2 regions of the Shewanella sp. SR1 genome follow, and region 1 is predicted to be linked to the other one. Evidence: predicted binding sites of a transcription regulator. Region 1 holds the regulator's gene; the other holds the start of a gene.
What was found. Region 1 encodes ArgR, which controls arginine synthesis, uptake and breakdown. Its sites were predicted from a motif close to ANTGAATANNTATTCANT; they were not measured.

Region 1 (9,686 bases):
CAGCGCCGATGAGCAAGGTGTGGGCACGATCACAGAGCGGCGTTTCTTAGGCGCTTTTTGTCATTACTGGGTCAAAATTGAAGCCGCTTCTCACGCTTATTATGTCGAAGTGCGAAGCCAAATGATGCAGCTCACTATCGGCCAAAAAGTCGGGGTCACGACAGAGCCGCACTCGCTGGTACTATTTGAATCTTAGACATATTGATATTGTGCAGAGCAAATCTAAGCGGTCAGGTATTAATGCCACGGCGATAAGCTATCACCAACGAAAGTACGATATTTTTGCTTACGTTTAACTTAGGCCTATGTGGTATTGGTTGGTGATATTTTCGACCATCCTTGTTACCTTAATTTCTCCAGAGTGGGAGGAATTATGATAAAAACAATAAAATCAATTTGTACCTTAGTGACAGTGGCGACGGCAATATCGTCTTCAGGAGTGATGGCCATGGATAGGATCACGGGTAAAGCCTTTGCGACGCGCTCAGAAGTGTATGCCACCCATGGAATGGCGGCGACCAGTCAACCACTCGCCACACAAGTCGCTATTGATATACTCAAGCAGGGCGGTAGTGCGGTCGATGCGGCGATTGCAGCGAATGCCATGCTAGGGTTAGTCGAACCAACGGGTTCGGGTGTTGGTGGTGACTTATTTGCCATCGTCTGGAGCGCGAAAGATAAACGCCTCTATGGTCTTAACGCTTCGGGCCGCAGTCCAAAATCCTTAAGTTTAGAAAAGCTTAAGTCCCTCGGCTTAGACTATTTACCGCCGCTTGGACCCTTGCCTGTTTCTGTGCCCGGCGCTGTGGATGGCTGGTATGAACTGCATAATAAGTTCGGCAAATTAGCGATGGCCGATAATCTTGCGCCCGCAATCCATTACGCCCGTGATGGTTTCCCTGTGTCCGAACTCATCGCCTATTACCTTGAGGGGAGTGGTAAAAAACTCGCAAAATTCCCCGGTTTTAAAGAAACTTATATGCCTAATGGCAAGATGCCAGCGGTGGGCGAAATCTTTAAAAACCCAGCGCTTGCTAATACCTATGAGAAAATTGCCAAGGGCGGCCGCGATGCTTTCTATAAAGGCGATATCGCCAAAAGTATCGATAAGTACATGAAATCCCAAGGTGGTTATTTAAGTTATGATGACTTAGCCAGCCATACTAGCGACTGGATAGAGCCGGTTTCGGTGAACTACCGTGGTTACGATGTATGGGAACTGCCGCCCAATGGTCAAGGTATTGCGGCGCTGCAAATCCTAAAAACCATGGAGCCCTTTAATATTGCCGCCATGGGCTTTAATAGCCCTGAATATGTGCATTTATTTGTCGAAGCGAAAAAACTCGCCTTTGCCGACAGGGCTAAGTTTTATGCCGACATGGCCTTTAATAAAGTGCCGGTTAACGAGTTGATTTCGCAGCAATACAATTATGATCGCGCTAAGTTAATCGATCCCAATAAAGCGGCCAAGAGTGTCGATGCGGGTAATCCTGCGTTGCAACATGGCGATACTGTGTACCTGACCACCGCCGACAAAGACGGCAACATGGTGTCACTCATTCAAAGTAACTACCGTGGTATGGGCTCGGGCATGACGCCGCCTGATCTCGGTTTTGTGTTGCAAGACCGTGGGCAAATGTTTGATTTAACTGAGGGGCGTTTTAATACCTACGCACCGGGCAAGCGTCCTTTCCATACTATCATTCCCGCTTTTGTGACCAAAGACGGTAAACCTTGGCTCAGCTTTGGGGTGATGGGCGGCGCGACTCAACCACAAATGCACGCACAGATTGTAATGAACCTGATTGATTTTAAAATGAACTTGCAAGAAGCGGGCGATGCCCCCAGAATTTTGCATATGGGTTCAACCGAGCCCACCGGCGAAGTGATGAATGATGGCGGCTACGTCAGTCTGGAATCGGGCTTCCCTGTGGAAACGCGCCGTGAGCTTATCAAGAAAGGGCATGTGCTGCGTGACGGCCTTGGCGATTTTGGCGGCTATCAAGCTATTGGATTTAATGCTGAAACGGGCGTGTATCGTGCGGCTTCTGAGAGCCGTAAAGATGGTCATGCCGCGGGTTATTAACTTCAGCGCCACGCTAAGGTAAGCTTGAGGCAGAGTAAGCTTTGCTTCATTTATTCGATTAAACTGATTGACGAGACTTTTACAGTCTCGTCAATTTTTACATTTAGGGATCTTGGGCGCGATAACGCTGCGTAATGAGCATTATCATGATAAACCAGAACAAACTGTGCGTTAGTTAATGTCATTTTCAGGTAAAGTTGCGGATAATATTGCCGAAAATGAATTTAGAAAAAGGGTGATAACCAAATGGATATACAAAATATGCCGCGTGAACAGTTGGGTGTGTGTGCAGAGGGGAACTTACACAGTGTCTATTTGATGTTTAATGCCAATGACAATGTCGAGTCGCAATTACGTCCCTGTCTTGCCAACGTTGCGCAGTATATTTATGAGCTGACAGATCAATACTCTGACAGTGCATTCAATGGTTTTGTGGGGATTGGCGCCAATTATTGGGATAGCCTCTACCCCAATGCTCGCCCTGAAATGCTCAAGCCTTTTCCTGCTATGCAAGTCGGCAGCCGCGAAGCGCCGGCAATTGAATATGATTTGTTCGTGCATATCCGCTGCGACCGTTACGATATTCTGCATTTAGTCGCTAATGAAATCAGCCAAATGTTTGAAGACTTAGTGGAACTAGTCGATGAAGAACGTGGCTTTAGATTTATGGATAGCCGCGATTTAACCGGCTTTGTCGATGGCACTGAAAACCCTAAGGGGCGGCACCGTCAGGAAGTCGCTCTCGTTGGTGATGAAGATCCTGAGTTTAGAGGCGGCAGCTATATTCACGTGCAAAAGTATGCCCATAACTTGAGTAAGTGGCATAGATTACCGGTTAAAAAACAAGAAGATATTATCGGCCGTACTAAGCAAGATAATATCGAGTATGAGTCAGAGGATAAGCCACTGACCAGCCATATCAAGCGGGTGAATCTTAAAGATGCGAACGGTCAGTCGATGGAAATCCTGCGCCAGAGTATGCCCTATGGTTCGCTGAAGGAGCAGGGATTGATGTTTATCTCTAACTGCCGTACGCCGGAGCATTTTGAAAAGATGCTGCATAGCATGATGTTTGGTGATGGCGAAGGTAACCATGATCACTTGATGCATTTTACTAAGGCGATGACAGGCTCATCCTTCTTTGCCCCCGCATTGGATTTTATGCTGCAATTCGACGAATAAGCTTTCGAGATCTGCGCAGATTCAGCATCAATTAAACGCACTTACGCTAACGCCTAAGTGCGTTTTTTATGCTAATGCGCTGGGAGCCATTTTTTGATATCGAGTTGCCATTGCTGGGCAGTGAAATCGATAAAGGCGCGCACCAGATTTTGCTGATAACTGCGGGACAAGTACACAGCCCATAAGGTTTGGCCTGGCGTCGTAAAGTCGGGTAACACTTCTTTGAGCTGGCCGCTGGCAAGGTATTGATTGGCTAAGTCGCAGGGCAAACGCACTATGCCATGTCCCCGCAGCGCCGCACTCACCAATACGCCCATGTCGTTAGCTTTAAGATTACCTGTGACTTTTACATGCTCGGCTTGCAGCTCTTTCAGGAAAGGCCAATTTTGTTGCGCCGAGTGTATCAGGCAGTTGTGAGCCAGTAGATCGATGGGCTCGACAAGTGGTGTGTTGCTATCAAGGTAGCTCGGCGCAGCACAGATCACGGCATCTATGGTCATTAAACGGCGGGCAATCAAATTATCATCGGGCTGCTCGGTATAGCGCAGTGCCACATCGACTCGCTCATCCACCAATTGGGCAAAACTGTCTGACATCACCAGCTGAATGCTGACCTTAGGGTGAATTTTAATAAAGCGGTCGACGACATCAAACAGGCTGTGCTGTCCAAGGCCAATCGGTGTGGCGATGCGAATACTGCCCACCAGTTCACTGTTATGGCTGTGGGCGCGGCTTTCCATGGCGGCGACTTCACTTAAGATCCGCTGGCAAAATTGCAGCGCTTCTTCGCCTTGCAAAGTCAGGCTGACGCTGCGGGTGGTACGGTGTAGTAAGCGTAAACTCAACCACTGCTCTACTTCTTGAATATGGCGGGACACCTGCAGGCGGCTGAGGTCTAAATGCTCGGCAGCTTTGGTAAAGCTGCCGCAGTTTGCCACTTCGACGAAACTGCGTATTGCGGCAATTTTATCCATATTAGTACCTCAAACTGAAACAATCATGCTCATTTATTGATGTTTATCACGGGAAACACTGCAAGTAAACTGGCTTCAATGTAAATCATCAGAGAGAGTTAACGAAATGAAAATCGCAATTTTAGGTGCAACAGGTTGGATTGGTGGTGCAATTTTAAAAGAAGCATTGAGCCGTGGGCACCAAGTAACAGCGCTAGTGCGTGATCCGAGCAAGTTATCTGCTACTGACGTGGCTGTGCATGCTGTGGATTTAGAGCAGCCATTAGTTGCGCAAACCTTTGCTGGCGTAGATGTTGTTATTGCCTCTGTTGGTGGCCGCGCACAACAAAATCATGGCCTAGTGGCGAGTACGGTTCAGCATTTACTGGATGTGCTGCCTAACGCTAAGGTGCCACGTTTATTGTGGGTTGGTGGCGCAGGGAGCTTAGAAGTGGCACCGGGTGTGACTCTGGTTTCTAGCCCAGATTTCCCCGCAGCATATAAAGATGAGGCGTTAGCTCAGGGTGAAGCTTTGCAGGTATTCCGTGCGGCGCAAACTGCAATTAATTGGACCTTTGTGAGCCCAGCCGCTGAGATTTATCCTGGCGAGAGTGAAGGCCCATATCGCCTTGGTGGCGACAGCTTCTTTACCGATGCTAATGGTCGCAGCCGCATTTCTGTTGCGGATTACGCTAAAGCCATGTTAGACGAAGCCGAACAGGGCACTCACGCAAATCAGCGCATCAGTGTGGCTTACTGACCTTAGCGTATAAACATCGGTGCGCGCGAGATTGGCTTAAATGTGTAACGTAATCGGGACAATGGCCAAATAATCAGCGCAAGATTGGACAGAAATGCGTACAGATGAAATAGAACAGGTCAGCAAGCTGACCTGTTTTTTTATTCTGCGTAATTGAATAAAGATTTGATGGTTTCTAAGGTATCGGCGATATCTTGGATGCTCGATGGACAAATAAAGATAGTGTCATCACCGGCAATCGTGCCCAAAATGCCTTCTGGTTTACCGATAGAATCCAATAAACGGGCAATCAGCTGCGCGGCACCTGGGCTAGTTCGCACGACGATCATCGCTTGGTTATGATCGACATCGAGTACCAAATTCTTCAACGGGCTCCCCGCGGTGGGTACGCCTAATTCGGCCGGTAAGCAATACACCATCTCTTGCTTAGCGTTGCGAGTCCGCACTGCGCCGAACTTGCTGAGCATGCGTGATACTTTTGATTGGTTAATATTACCAAAGCCTTCAGCTTGCAAGGCGGTGACGATTTCACTTTGAGAGCCAAAGCGCTCTTCTTTTAAAATCGACTTAAAAATTCTAACAAGGTCATCCTGATTCTTGGTCGTTTGCATAATATTATTATTCGTTATTCAAAAAAACAGGCCCATTTTGAATATTTTTAGAAAAATTGTCAACAAATAACCAGATTGGTTGAATAAAAATTCACTAACTCCCTGTGGTTAAGCGTTTGCTGGGGGCTTAAAAATACCAATTTGAGTAATTGTTCTACATTGCTTCTAAGTTATTCCGGAATTCTTTTGTCCCACGACTAAGGGATAATTGAAATTGTTGTGACATTCCAGTAATGTGACGCCAACGTAAATTAGATCCATGTCACACATATCCGAGAAATAACGGAGATAACTATGAAAGTTGCTGTACTTGGTGCTGCTGGTGGTATCGGCCAGGCTCTTGCCCTACTGTTAAAAACTCAACTGCCTGCGGGTTCACATTTGTCTCTATATGATATCGCACCGGTTACTCCGGGTGTTGCGGTTGACTTGAGCCACATCCCTACTGCTGTTGAAATCAAAGGTTTTGCTGGTGAAGATCCAACGCCTGCCCTAGTGGGTGCTGACGTTGTTCTAATTTCTGCTGGTGTTGCGCGTAAGCCTGGTATGGATCGTTCAGATCTGTTCAATATCAATGCCGGTATCGTTCGCAACCTGATCGAAAAAGTAGCGGCAACTTGCCCTACGGCTTTGGTTGGCATTATCACTAACCCAGTCAACACTACTGTCGCTATCGCTGCAGAAGTGATGAAGAAAGCGGGTGTTTACGATAAGAACCGTCTGTTCGGTATCACGACATTAGACGTGATCCGTTCTGAAACCTTCATCGCTGAATTAAAAGGCCTGAACGTTGCTGACGTTAAAGTCAATGTGATCGGCGGCCACAGCGGCGTGACCATTCTGCCATTACTGTCTCAAGTTGAAGGCGTGACTTTCACTGACGAAGAAGTGGCAAGTCTGACTACTCGCATCCAAAACGCGGGTACAGAAGTGGTTGAAGCTAAAGCCGGTGGCGGTAGCGCGACTCTGTCTATGGGTCAAGCGGCTTGCCGTTTCGGTCTGTCTTTGGTTCGTGGTCTGCAAGGCGAAGCTAACATCGTTGAATGCGCCTATGTTGACGGCGGCAGCGAGCACGCAGAGTTCTTCGCACAACCTGTGCTGTTAGGCAAAAACGGTATTGAAAAAGTACTGCCTTACGGTGAAGTGAGTGCATTCGAAGCTAACGCTCGTGATTCTATGTTAGATACGCTGAAAGGCGATATCAAACTAGGCGTTGATTTCGTTAAATAATCTTTCGGATAATCTTTTTAGATTATGACGAATTAAAAAACGGAGCCATTGAGCTCCGTTTTTTTATGTCTAGGTTTTATACTTTCTAAAGCTCATTCAGCGGCGCTTGGTGGGAATTTGGCAGTTATCGTCGCAGCGGGCTTTGCCCGTCAGTAAATAGGAGATACGGTATCTGTGTTTTGCAAAGCGCAGGTGAGTCCAATCGGCGACAGTTTTAATCACGGGCAGGCGTAACAGTTGGATCCAAGCACGTGTTCCTGTCAGTGCCCACGCTTTACAGGTGACATCTAACCCGAGTAACACTTCGCCCGTTGCGGTTTCACCGTGAAGAATAGTATTGGCGTAGTCTCTATCGATATGGCTGAAACGTTCACTAAAGTCGGATGCATTTAAATCCTCAAGCGCAATCAAGTTGTTGGGATCGCGCGCTTTCAGTTGACGCATTTCGGCGCTACATAATGGGCAGTTACCATCATAAAAAATCCGCAGTTCCATCGGGTCCACCTCTGATGACTTGATCACAATACTTGGTCTAAGCTCTTGGCTTGTGCACTTAAGCTTGGTTTCTTATAGCCTATACGCAGAATAAAGGGTTTTAGATCGCAGCTGATTTTAAATCTAATGTGTGTCTCATTTGGCTTTTTGTTAGGTTAAATTCAAACGAGTACAGTAACATCTTGGTTATTCATCAGGTTAACTTGATTGCTGATTTTTAAGTAAGCAAGGTAAAACCTGAGCAATGACGAATCAAAAGGATAGGTATGACATCTCCCATCATAATCACAGGCGTGGGTAAACGCATAGGTTACGCCTTAGCCAAACACTTTATCGCCCAAGGTCAGCAGGTGATTGGTACTTATCGCCGCCATTACGATAGCATTGATGAGCTGAACGCTTTAGGCGCGACTCTGTATCCCTGCGATTTTTATGACGATGCCCAAGTGCAATCCTTAATCGATGAGTTAACTCAACTGCCTCAAATTCGTGCCATTATTCACAATGCATCGGACTGGCTGCCGGATACTATTCTTACAAAGAATGAGCCTTTAAAGAGTACCACTTTTACGCCGAGCCAAGTGCTGCAGCGGATGATGCAAGTGCATGTGAGCGTGCCCTATCAGTTGAACTTGGCCTTAGAGGCGCAGCTACGTGCCGCTGCTTGCGATGAAATCGGCGGCAGTGATGTGATTCATATTACCGATTACGTGGCAGAGAAGGGCAGTCAGAAGCACATAGCCTATGCCGCCAGTAAAGCCGCGCTGCACAATATGACGCTATCCTTTGCCGCCAAATTTGCGCCCGAGGTGAAAGTGAATTCGATTGCGCCGGCGATGATCCTATTTAATACGGGTGATGACGCCGCCTATCAGCAAAAAACCTTAGCCAAAGCGCTGTTGCCGAAAGAGGCGGGGAATGCGGAGATTATCGAACTCGTGGACTACCTGCTTAATAGCCGCTACGTTACGGGTCGTTGCCATAATGTCGATGGCGGCCGCCAGTTAAAATAGTCATTTGATTTTTCGAGCAACAGCTAATGGCTTAAAACGTCAGTACGCGACTTGGGGTGATGATGAATGGCAAAGGCACATCCCAATGCTCGCAGGGTAAACTCACCACTTGCTGGCAGTCGTGGGCGTAACCCATAGGCAAAGGTTTACCTTTAAGCTGCCAGTTTGCCAGCGTCCTATCGTAATAACCGCGGCCCATGCCCATGCGATTCCCCATTAAATCAAACGCCACCAAGGGCGTGATAACCACATCTAGCTCTGTTACTGGGATAATGGCGCGCACATCTAACTTAGGTTCTAAGATGCCGAATTGATTCGCCTGCATCGGGGTATCAGCACTGTAATGCAGGAATAACAGTTGCCCAGCATTGAAGGGATGCAACCTTGGCAGATAGGTGTGAATACCCAATTGCCACAGCGCAGCGATCAGCGGCGGCGTGGCGAGTTCGCCATCGTGGGTGAGATAAAGCGCCACATGTTGCGCTTTGTTGGCTTGCAGTTTATCCAGCATGCGTTGGCTGGCGCTTAAGCTTGCTTGGGTTTGCTCGGTTTCTGAAAGGGATTTGCGTGCGGTACGAATGCTTTTGCGTAACTGATTGCGGTTTTCTTGCGTATGAATGGCGATACTTGCCGCATGGCTGGCGACATCAGTCATTTCACCAACAGCAGCATCTACGGCAAGGTGCGACGTGTCGCTTTGGGGGGTGAAATGAGAAAGTTTGGAGGATGTAGACATAAATTAAGATGCTCCCCAGAATGCCGCTACCGGTGTAGCCCTTGAACCGTAGGTTCAAGGCGGGTAAATGATTACCTCCTAAGGCTTCTCGGTACAAGCCGAGCATGCACAATGTCAGTAAAGCATTCACCCTGAGATAAAAATTATCGGCACAGGGACATTACCAGTTGGCATGCATCTCAGGGAGCAAAACGGTATTGAATCGCTAAAACATTGGTTTATTTAGATAAGCCAGTTTAGCCATTCACTGTGCGTCAGTCGGTTTAACTCAAATGGTGTTAAATCACCAAGGCGCACAGTTTAAATCTATTTAGTTGAACGCTCAACTAAGGCATTTTCGAGGGTCGACTGCAGCAAGCTGATCCTGTCGTCCATCTGTTGCATATAATGCTTATTTTTTTGCTTTTCTTGGAACAACTCGTGTCCAATATTCAGCGCCGCCATAATGGCAATTTCTTCGCGGCTTAGACTATTGGTTCGGGTTTTTAACGCTGTGAGTTGTTGTTCAACTCCCAATGCTACCGTACGTAAGGCATCCTCTTGACCTTTCGGGCAAGCGATAGAGTAGGTGCGCCCAAGTAGGGTAATTTCAACAGCACTGTTACTCATGTCGCGGGTGA
Region 2 (9,686 bases), on a different contig from region 1:
CGCAGCTGTTGTTGGTGTAAGCCTTTAACTCATCATTGGCTTCTTCCATCGACAGCTCGCCAACCAGCAGGACTATGTCTTTTAAGAATAATCTGGCGGCGGCATGGCGGTTGCGATCGAGCACCTCTTGGGTGACCTTCGCGGTAACAAAGGGGTTGCCGTCGCGATCGCCGCCCATCCAGCTTGAAAAACGCACTGGCGCGATATCAATCGGTAATTGTTGACCCGTGCGTTGCTGCACTTGGTCGTTAAGCTGTCTTAAGAAGTCTGGCACCGCATGCCAGAGTGACTCTTCAATGGTCGATAATCCCCAGCGTGCTTCATCAACAGGTGTTGGGCGCTCACGGCGGATCTCATTGGTGTGCCAGATTTGCGCGATCAATTGGCGCAGGCGCAGACTGATTTGCTGACGCTCTCTATCCGATAATTGGTCGTTTTCTTGCTCAGTTAAGCAGTCGACAATGGCGGCGTACTTTTGGATCAAGGTGCGACGGGAAATTTCAGTGGGATGCGCTGTCAGCACTAGATCGATATCCAGTGTCTTAAGGCAGTCGAGCATTTTCGTTTGGTCTACACGGCCATTTAACATGCGGCCTAGGAGTTGTTCCACGGGATCTGGCACGCAGACGAGTTCGTCACAGTTGCGGCTAATGGTATGAAATTGTTCAGATAAATTAGCTAAGTTGAGGAACTGGTTAAATGCCTTTGCAAACGGAACTAATTCTTCGTCTGGCAGGGCGGTAAGTAACTCGAGCATTTGCTCTCTAGCGGCTTGATCGCCCCGGCGTGAATCTTTAGCAAGTTTACGGATCTGTTCAACCTTCTCGAGAAAAGAGTCCCCGAGGTGGGTGCGCATAGTGTCACCGAGGATTTGTCCTAACATACTCACGTTCGATCTTAATGACGCATACATATCGGTCATATTGTCTGCCTTGGTTACAACCATAGTTACTCCGAATAGAAAAACATGAAAATTCCGCATTGCATTTAGCCCGTTAGCACAATACCTATCACTTGGGGCAATGGTCAACAGAAGAACTTATAACTTATACGACTGGCTTATCTAATATGCAACTAATCGCAATGATCGTTGAGGAATATTCAATATAAATGCGAAGCTACGCAATATTTTGTGATGATTAGCGTAAGTGAATATGAAGTGCATCATTTTAGGTTTTGCAGGCATGTATCTTAGCTGTTAATAAAAAGGACTGATTTTGGCGCAAATTAACCCTAGATAACTGAGTTATTAACGAGTTAGCTGAACGGATGATAGGCGGGCGAGATCTGCATTTCAGTAAGAAATATAAAAATAAATTAAAAATATATATTCACATATATTGCATAAGTAGATCTTTGTGGTAGTCTAGCCTGCAGTTGAGATGAGTCACCCCCTGTGACCTGTAGAGTAAATATCATGATTCAGAGCATTAACCTGACAGTGAATAAAATAACAACCAATTACGATTTCCTGCGACGATAATCTTGTCATCATAGATATGCGCAGTTGCGTGTACGCTATTCATCTATTCTTTAAGTTTCTTTGATTCGGTTAATAAGACAACAACACATGAAAAATATCGCCATTATTGGTGCCAGTGGTTACACAGGCGCACAACTGACCGCTTTAATCTATGCAGAAGCAGAACTGACGATTCAGGGTTTGTATGTTTCTGAAAACAGTTTAGATAAAGGTAAGCCTTTAGCGGATTTGTACCCTAGCTATAGCCATATCGCATTAACGCTGTCGCCATTGTCCGAAGACGCTAAGGCAAAAATCGTTGCCGAAGCCGATGCCGTGGTATTAGCGACTGAGCATTCAGTGAGCTTACATTTAGCCGCTTGGTTTTATAGTCAAGGGTTAGCGGTATTCGATTTAAGCGGTGCTTATCGTTTTAGCGATGTGGCGCAATATCCTAAGTGGTATGGCTTTGAGCATGAATATCCTGAAGTTTTAGCCAAAGCTGTGTACGGACTTGCTGAATGGAATGCTAAAGAAATTGCGGCAACTAAGATGATTGCAGTGCCAGGTTGTTATCCAACCGCATCACTTACAGCGTTAAAACCGCTGGCGAGTTTACTGACATCGGCTTATCCGGTGATCAATGCCGTAAGCGGCGTAACGGGTGCGGGCCGTAAGGCGCAGTTACACACCAGTTTTTGTGAAGTGAGCCTGACACCTTACGGCGTATTAGGCCACAGACATCAACCCGAGATCGCCACTCAGCTTGGTCAAGAAGTGATATTTACCCCGCACCTTGGCAACTTTAAGCGTGGCATTTTAGCGACTATTACCGTGCAGCTAAAACCAGGCACTACGACTGCCGATGTGGCAGCGGCCTATAGCGTGTATGACCAGGCGCCATTGGTCACCGTGAAGCACAATCAGTTCCCGAAAGTGGACGATGTGGTGCTGACACCTAACTGCCACTTAGGTTGGAAGTTTGATGAGAATAGCGGTTACTTAGTGGTCGCCAGTGCAATCGATAATTTGATGAAAGGTGCTGCCAGCCAAGCGCTGCAATGCATAAAGATTCATTTTAACCTTTAATTGTTCATCCTTATTTAAGAGAGTCGTCAAGATGTCTACAAACAACTCAGTATTAGTTCTTAAAGTGGGCGGCGCGCTGCTGCAGTGTGAAATGGGGATGGCGCGGTTAATGGATACGGCTGCGGCTATGTTAGCCAATGGTCAGCAAGTGTTGATGGTGCATGGCGGCGGCTGTTTAGTGGATGAACAGTTAGCGGCAAACGGCATGGAAACCGTCAAGTTAGAAGGTTTACGGGTGACTCCTCCTGAGCAAATGCCGATTATTGCCGGCGCACTTGCGGGCACTTCGAACAAGATCCTCCAAGGCGCAGCGACTAAAGCAGGGATTGTGAGTGTGGGCATGAGCCTCGCCGATGGCAATACTGTATCGGCAAAGATTAAAGATGAACGTTTAGGCCTAGTGGGTGAAGTGACACCAAAAGATGGCGCTTATCTTAAGTTTATCCTCGCCCAAGGTTGGATGCCGATTTGTAGCTCTATCGCCATGATGGACGATGGCCAAATGCTTAACGTCAATGCTGACCAAGCTGCGACGGCCTTAGCCAAATTAGTGGGCGGCAAGTTAGTGCTGCTGTCGGATGTGTCTGGTGTACTCGATGGTAAAGGCCAGCTCATTCACAGTTTAAATGGCAAGCAGATTGCAGACCTTGTTAAACAAGGTGTTATCGAAAAGGGAATGAAGGTCAAAGTTGAAGCTGCGCTCGAAGTTGCACAGTGGATGGGGCAGGCGGTTCAAGTTGCCTCGTGGCGTGATGCAAGCCAATTAATCGCATTAGCAAAAGGTGAAGCCGTAGGAACACAAATCCAACCATAAGTGGAGTAGGTTATGAAGCATTTACTATCGATAAAAGAGTTAACCCAGCAGCAGTTACTCGATCTGATTGCCTTGGCAAAAACGATCAAAGCCAATCCGGCTGAGTACCGCCACGCGCTGGATGGCAAGAGTGTGGTGATGTTATTTGAAAAGCCCTCGCTCAGAACACGCGTTAGCTTTGATATTGGTATTAATAAGCTTGGTGGCCACTGTTTATACCTAGACCAACAAAATGGTGCGCTAGGTCAACGGGAATCGGTTGCTGACTTTGCTGCTAACCTGTCTTGCTGGGCCGATGCGATTGTGGCGAGAACCTATTCGCACACCACCATTGAGCAATTAGCCGAGTGTGGCACAGTGCCCGTGATTAATGCCTTGTCGGATCTTTATCATCCTTGCCAAGCATTAGCCGACTTTTTAACACTGGCCGAGCAGTTTGAGGATGTCAGCAAAGCCAAATTAGCTTATGTTGGTGATGGTAATAATGTCACTAACTCGCTGATGTACTGTGCGGCTATTCTCGGTGCTACCATGACAGTGATCTGCCCAGCGGGTCACTTTCCTGATGGCTACGTAGTGGCAGAAGTGCAAGAGCTTGCTAAGCGATATGGCGGTAAGCTGGTACTGACTTCAGATATCGATGCGATTGAAGGTCACGATGCGATTTATACCGATACTTGGATTTCAATGGGCGATCCAACGCCGCTGGCGGATATCAAAGCGAAGTTTGCGCCATACCAAGTAAACAAAGCCTTGATGATGAAAGCGGGCGCTAACTTCTTTATGCATTGTTTGCCCGCCCACCGTGGTGTAGAAGTAACAGATGAAGTGATGGACGGTGCAGGCTCCTTAATTCTGCAACAAGCCGAAAATCGGATGCATGCCCAAAATGCGGTACTGGTAACCTTATTTAGTTAAATTAACCCTGTTTAGCAGCCTGTTTTCTCCTAGGTGAGAAACGAGTCATAGGAATTTAAGATGTCTATCGAGATAAAAAATACTGGCGTGAAAAAAGTGGTTTTAGCCTATTCAGGTGGTCTAGATACCTCGGCCATTATTCCTTGGTTAAAAGAAAACTACGATAACTGTGAAATCATCGCATTCTGCGCCGACGTTGGCCAAGGCGAAGAAGAGCTGGTTGGCTTGACTGAAAAAGCCTTAGCTTCGGGTGCGTCTGAATGTCATATCGTCGACCTGAAAGAAGAATTCGTTAAAGAATATATCTACCCAACGATTGCGAGCGGGGCGATTTACGAAGGCACTTATTTACTCGGTACGTCAATGGCGCGTCCTATCATTGCCAAAGCACAGGTTGAAGTGGCCCGTAAAGTGGGCGCCGATGCTCTGTGCCACGGTTGTACCGGTAAAGGTAACGACCAAGTGCGTTTCGAAGGTTGTTTCGCTGCATTAGCGCCTGATTTAAAAGTGATTGCACCATGGCGTGAATGGACCATGCAGAGCCGTGAAGATCTACTGGCCTATTTAGCCGAACGTGACATTAAGACGTCAGCGTCAGCGACTAAAATCTATAGCCGTGATGCTAATGCTTTCCATATTTCCCATGAAGGTGGTGAGTTAGAAGATCCATGGAACGAGCCAAGCAAAGGTGTGTGGACTCTGACCGCCGATCCTGAAGATGCACCGAACAAGCCTGAATATGTGTCGCTAGAAGTAGAACATGGCCGTATCACGAAAGTGAATGGTGAAGCGCTAACGCCTTATGCTGCACTGATGACATTGAACGCGATTGCTGCGCCACACGGTGTGGGTCGTATCGACATCACAGAAAACCGTTTAGTGGGCATGAAGTCTCGTGGCTGTTACGAAACACCCGGCGGCACCGTGATGTTCGCTGCGCTGCGTGCGATTGAAGAACTTGTACTCGACAAAACCAGCCGTAACTGGCGTGAGCAAGTTGCCGCACAAATGGCGCATTTAGTGTATGACGGCCGTTGGTTCACGCCACTTTGTAAGTCACTGCTGGCAGCATCTGAGTCACTGGCAGAATCAGTTAACGGTGAAGTCGTGGTTAAACTCTACAAAGGCCAAGCAACGGCAGTGAAGAAACGTTCACCTAACAGCTTGTACTCCGAAGCGTTTGCCACCTTTGGTGAAGATCAAGTGTACGATCAAAAACATGCAGAAGGCTTTATCCGCCTGTACTCATTAGCGAGCCGCATCCGCGCCCTCAACGCTAATGACGTTAAGTCTAAGTAATAGGTCGTTTAAAAGGGCGCCTAGCGCCCTTTTTTGTTTCTAGGTTTTGATCAAGTTTTTTGATTCAGATGAGTCGATTTCAAATCAGCAGTGAGTAAGGGGAGTTAGCATGGCTTTATGGGGTGGAAGATTTCAGGGCGAAACGAGCGCGCTATTCAAATTATTCAACGATTCGCTACCCGTGGATTATCGCCTGTTCGAACAGGATGTGGTCGGTTCTATCGCTTGGGCTGATGCGATTGCTAGTGTGGGTATTATCACGGCCACTGAATGCAGCGACTTGAAAAAAGCGCTCAATGACTTGCTGGTGGAAGTGAATGGCGATCCAGCGATTATTCTCGCTTCGGGCGCTGAAGATATTCACAGTTTCGTTGAGTCGGCCTTGATTGCCAAAGTGGGCGATCTCGGTAAGAAATTGCACACCGGCCGGAGCCGTAACGATCAAGTCGCCACCGATTTAAAGCTTTGGTGTCAATCCGAAGGGGCTATATTACTGGCGCGCCTTCAAAGCTTACATGCTGAATTGCTGGCGTTGGCTGAACGTGAATTTGATGCGGTAATGCCTGGTTACACTCACTTACAACGCGCACAACCTGTGACATTTGGTCACTGGTGTTTAGCGTATGTGGAAATGTATGAGCGTGATATCAGCCGTTTAGCCGATGCGTTAACCCGTGCTAATACCTGTCCATTAGGTTCAGGTGCCCTTGCTGGCACAGCCTATAAAATGGATCGACATGCACTGGCTGCCGCGCTGAATTTTGCCGCACCGACGCTCAATAGTTTAGACAGTGTGTCAGACAGAGATCACGTAGTAGAGCTTTGTTCTACAGCATCGATCAGCATGATGCATTTAAGCCGTATGGCCGAAGATTTGATTTTCTTTAACTCGGGCGAAGCCAACTTTATCTCTCTGAGTGATGAAGTGACCTCGGGTTCATCCCTGATGCCACAGAAGAAAAATCCTGATGCATTAGAGCTTATCCGTGGTAAAACGGGTCGGGTTTATGGCAGTTTAGTGGGTATTCTCACCACCATGAAAGCGCTGCCTTTGGCGTATAACAAAGATATGCAGGAAGATAAAGAAGGCCTGTTTGACGTAGTTGATAGCTGGGCAATTTGCCTCGATATGGCGGCGTTAGTGTTATCGGGTTTGAAAGTTAATCGTCCTAATGCGCTGTTAGCTGCGCAGCAAGGTTATGCCAACTCTACTGAGTTAGCTGATTATCTAGTTTCTAAGGGTATGCCTTTCCGTGAGGCGCACCACGTTGTGGGTGAAGTGGTGGTTGCCGCGATAGCGAAGCAAATTCCGCTGGAGGAATTCTCCTTGGCCGAGTTAAAAACCTTTGCCGCCATCATTGAAGATGACGTTTATCCTAACCTCACCATTGAAGCCTGTTTAGCGAAACGCGATGTGCTTGGTGGTACTGCTCTGCCGCAAATTCAGCAGGCGATCGCGGCTAAAAAAGCCCGCTAAGGCAAGTTGTTCAAATCAACAAGCCAATAAAAAACGCGACTTTAAGTCGCGTTTTTTATTGGGTCATTATCCGTATGGGCAATGACTTTCTATGCGTTGTTTATTGGAATAGATCGTCAGTTGGCGCATCGATGAAGATGTTGTTCTCATCCTGAGTTTCGCTGATGTATTCCTTCGGCTCAGTGCCCGAGATGAAGTATTCGAACGCGCTGGTATAGTCGGTTTTGCGCGTAAGTTTACCCGTTGCTAAATCGATCCGTACCGAGACAATACCTTCTGGTGGAATCGATGTGGTTTCAGGTGTGCCTTGTAAGACACTGTTCATAAACTCGTTCCAACCCGGACCTGCCGTTTTCGCGCCAGCTTCGGCGCCGGTTATCTGATCTTTCTCTGCGCTGGCATTCCATGCGGTTCTGCCCAGTTGTCGACCGTGATCGTCGAAACCGACCCAGAACGTACTGGTGAGCACAGGGCTAAATCCACTGAACCACGTATCGCGAGATTCGTTGGTTGTACCTGTTTTACCCGCAATATCATGGCGTTTAATCAATCTTGCTGCACGCCAAGCCGTACCTTGCCAACCAGTGCCGTGACTCCAATCACCGCCACCCCAGATCACGCTCTTTAACGCCTCGGTGATGAGGAATGCAGTTTGCTCTGAAATGATCTGTGGCGCAAAGCGACCCGTTTGCTCGAAACACTGGGCAACAGGTGCACTCGGTTCAGCACTAGAGTCTCCACTAACACTGAACGCTATAGGATCGCTCGGTGTAACTGGTTGGCTAAGACTTTGGCTAGGCTTACAGGCCAATGTTGGATTCGCTTTTTCAATCACATTACCGTAGGCATCTTCGACGCGATCGATATAGAAAGGTTCGAGTAAGAAACCACCGTTAGCAAACACGTTAAATGCCGTGACCACTTGTAATGGCGTTACTGAAGACGAACCTAATGCAATCGACTCGTTACGCGGTAAGTCATTAGGGTCGAAACCAAATTTTATCAATTCAGCAATGGTGGCATCAAGTCCGACATGGCGCATTGCACGCACAGACATCACGTTGATTGATTGCGCTAAGCCCACACGTAAACGGGTTGGGCCGCCATAGATATCAGGCGAGTTTTTAGGGCGCCATGCGGTGCCTTGGCTGATATCGGGTTTATTGATCGGTGCATTGTTGATGAGGGTCGCTAAGGTAAAGCCTTTCTCTAATGCGCCAGCATAGATGAAAGGTTTGATGTTCGAACCTAATTGGCGTTTTGCTTGAGTGACGCGGTTGTATTGGCTTTGGCTAAAGCTATATCCGCCGACTAAAGAACGAATCGCACCATTTTGTGGGTCGAGTGACACAGTCGCGCTGGCAACTTCTGGTACTTGCGATAACTGCAAATATTGGCCGTTATCACGGATCCAAATACGCTCACCAACCTTGAGCATGTCAGAAGCTGATTTAGGTACACTGCCTTGACGCTTATCGGTAATAAATTTACGCGCCCACTTCAAACCATCCCAAGTAATGACTTTTGTCTCGCCTTTGGCGGTCATGACACTGGCTTGTTGATCTGCCACGCTGATGACTGCTGCGGGGTGCAGTTCTTGAATCGAAGCCACCTTGGCGAGTTCAGCTTTGATTTGGGCTTGATCTGGTTTTTCATCTGTCCACAGAACGGCGGCAGGACCACGGTAGCCATGACGCTCATCATAGGCATAAACGTTATTACGTAATGCTTGCTGAGCTTTCAGCTGTATATCCGATGAAATGGTTGTGTAGACGTTGTAGCCATTGGTATAAGCTTCTTCTTCGCCGTACTTTTGCACCATATAATCTCGTGCCATTTCAGAAATATACGGCGCATAGAGATCAATTTCGGCGCCGTGGTATTTAGCGACCAGCGGTTCTTGTAGTGCGGCTTGGTATTCGGCTTGGCTGATGTAACCTACTTCATTCATCCGCATGAGGACGAGATTACGGCGAGCGACGGCACGAGAAGGTGAGGTTACAGGGTTGAGTGTCGAAGGCGCTTTAGGTAAGCCTGCGATCATGCTCATTTCTGAGAGCGTAAGATCTTTTACATCTTTACCGAAATAAACTTGTGCAGCGGCACCGACACCATAGGCGCGTTGGCCTAAGTAAATGCGGTTCACATAGAGTTCTAAAATCTCGTCTTTGGTGAGTAATTCTTCAATGTGATAGGAGATAAAAATCTCCTTCACTTTACGAATAATCGTTTTATCGCGGGTTAAGAAGAAGTTACGCGCAACCTGCATGGTAATGGTACTGGCACCTTGCTTTTTCTCACCTGTGGTCAACATCACTAATGCGGCGCGAAGTACGCCAACGGGATCTATACCGCCATGCTCGTAAAAACGCGCATCTTCAGTTGCGATAAACGCCTGAAGTAGGGGTTTTGGTACTTCGTCTAACTTCAATGGAATGCGACGTTTCTCACCAAATTGTGAAATAAGTTTGCCGTCACTGCTGTAGATGCGTAAAGGTGTTTGAAGTTGCACATTTTTTAGTGTTGAAACATCCGGCAAATCCGGCAAAACATAAAAGTATGCTGCCACAATGGCGCCTACTCCCAAAAGGGCTAGACTGAATAGTGCTATAACAATACGTTTTAAC

Region 2: argC (N-acetyl-gamma-glutamyl-phosphate reductase) is a predicted target of ArgR. The motif match lies at 1,319-1,336, and genes of this name have one in related genera.

The regions. Positions count from the first base shown of each region.
Region 1 is NZ_JAJAEF010000001.1:99,625-109,310, reverse strand. It holds gene KV201_RS00505 (ABC transporter ATP-binding protein) at 1-196, shown strand, start outside; gene ggt (gamma-glutamyltransferase) at 374-2,086, shown strand; gene KV201_RS00495 (Dyp-type peroxidase) at 2,333-3,268, shown strand; gene KV201_RS00490 (LysR family transcriptional regulator) at 3,340-4,242, opposite strand; gene KV201_RS00485 (NAD(P)-dependent oxidoreductase) at 4,349-4,981, shown strand; gene argR (transcriptional regulator ArgR) at 5,122-5,592, opposite strand; gene mdh (malate dehydrogenase) at 5,887-6,822, shown strand; gene KV201_RS00470 (thiol-disulfide oxidoreductase DCC family protein) at 6,919-7,317, opposite strand; gene folM (dihydromonapterin reductase) at 7,584-8,330, shown strand; gene KV201_RS00460 (5-formyltetrahydrofolate cyclo-ligase) at 8,362-9,066, opposite strand; RNA gene ssrS (6S RNA) at 9,075-9,255, opposite strand; gene KV201_RS00450 (cell division protein ZapA) at 9,373-9,675, opposite strand.
Region 2 is NZ_JAJAEF010000028.1:48,507-58,192, reverse strand. It holds gene ppc (phosphoenolpyruvate carboxylase) at 1-946, opposite strand, end outside; gene argC (N-acetyl-gamma-glutamyl-phosphate reductase) at 1,571-2,551, shown strand; gene argB (acetylglutamate kinase) at 2,583-3,365, shown strand; gene KV201_RS19420 (ornithine carbamoyltransferase) at 3,378-4,283, shown strand; gene KV201_RS19415 (argininosuccinate synthase) at 4,344-5,582, shown strand; gene argH (argininosuccinate lyase) at 5,692-7,059, shown strand; gene KV201_RS19405 (penicillin-binding protein 1A) at 7,160-9,686, opposite strand, start outside.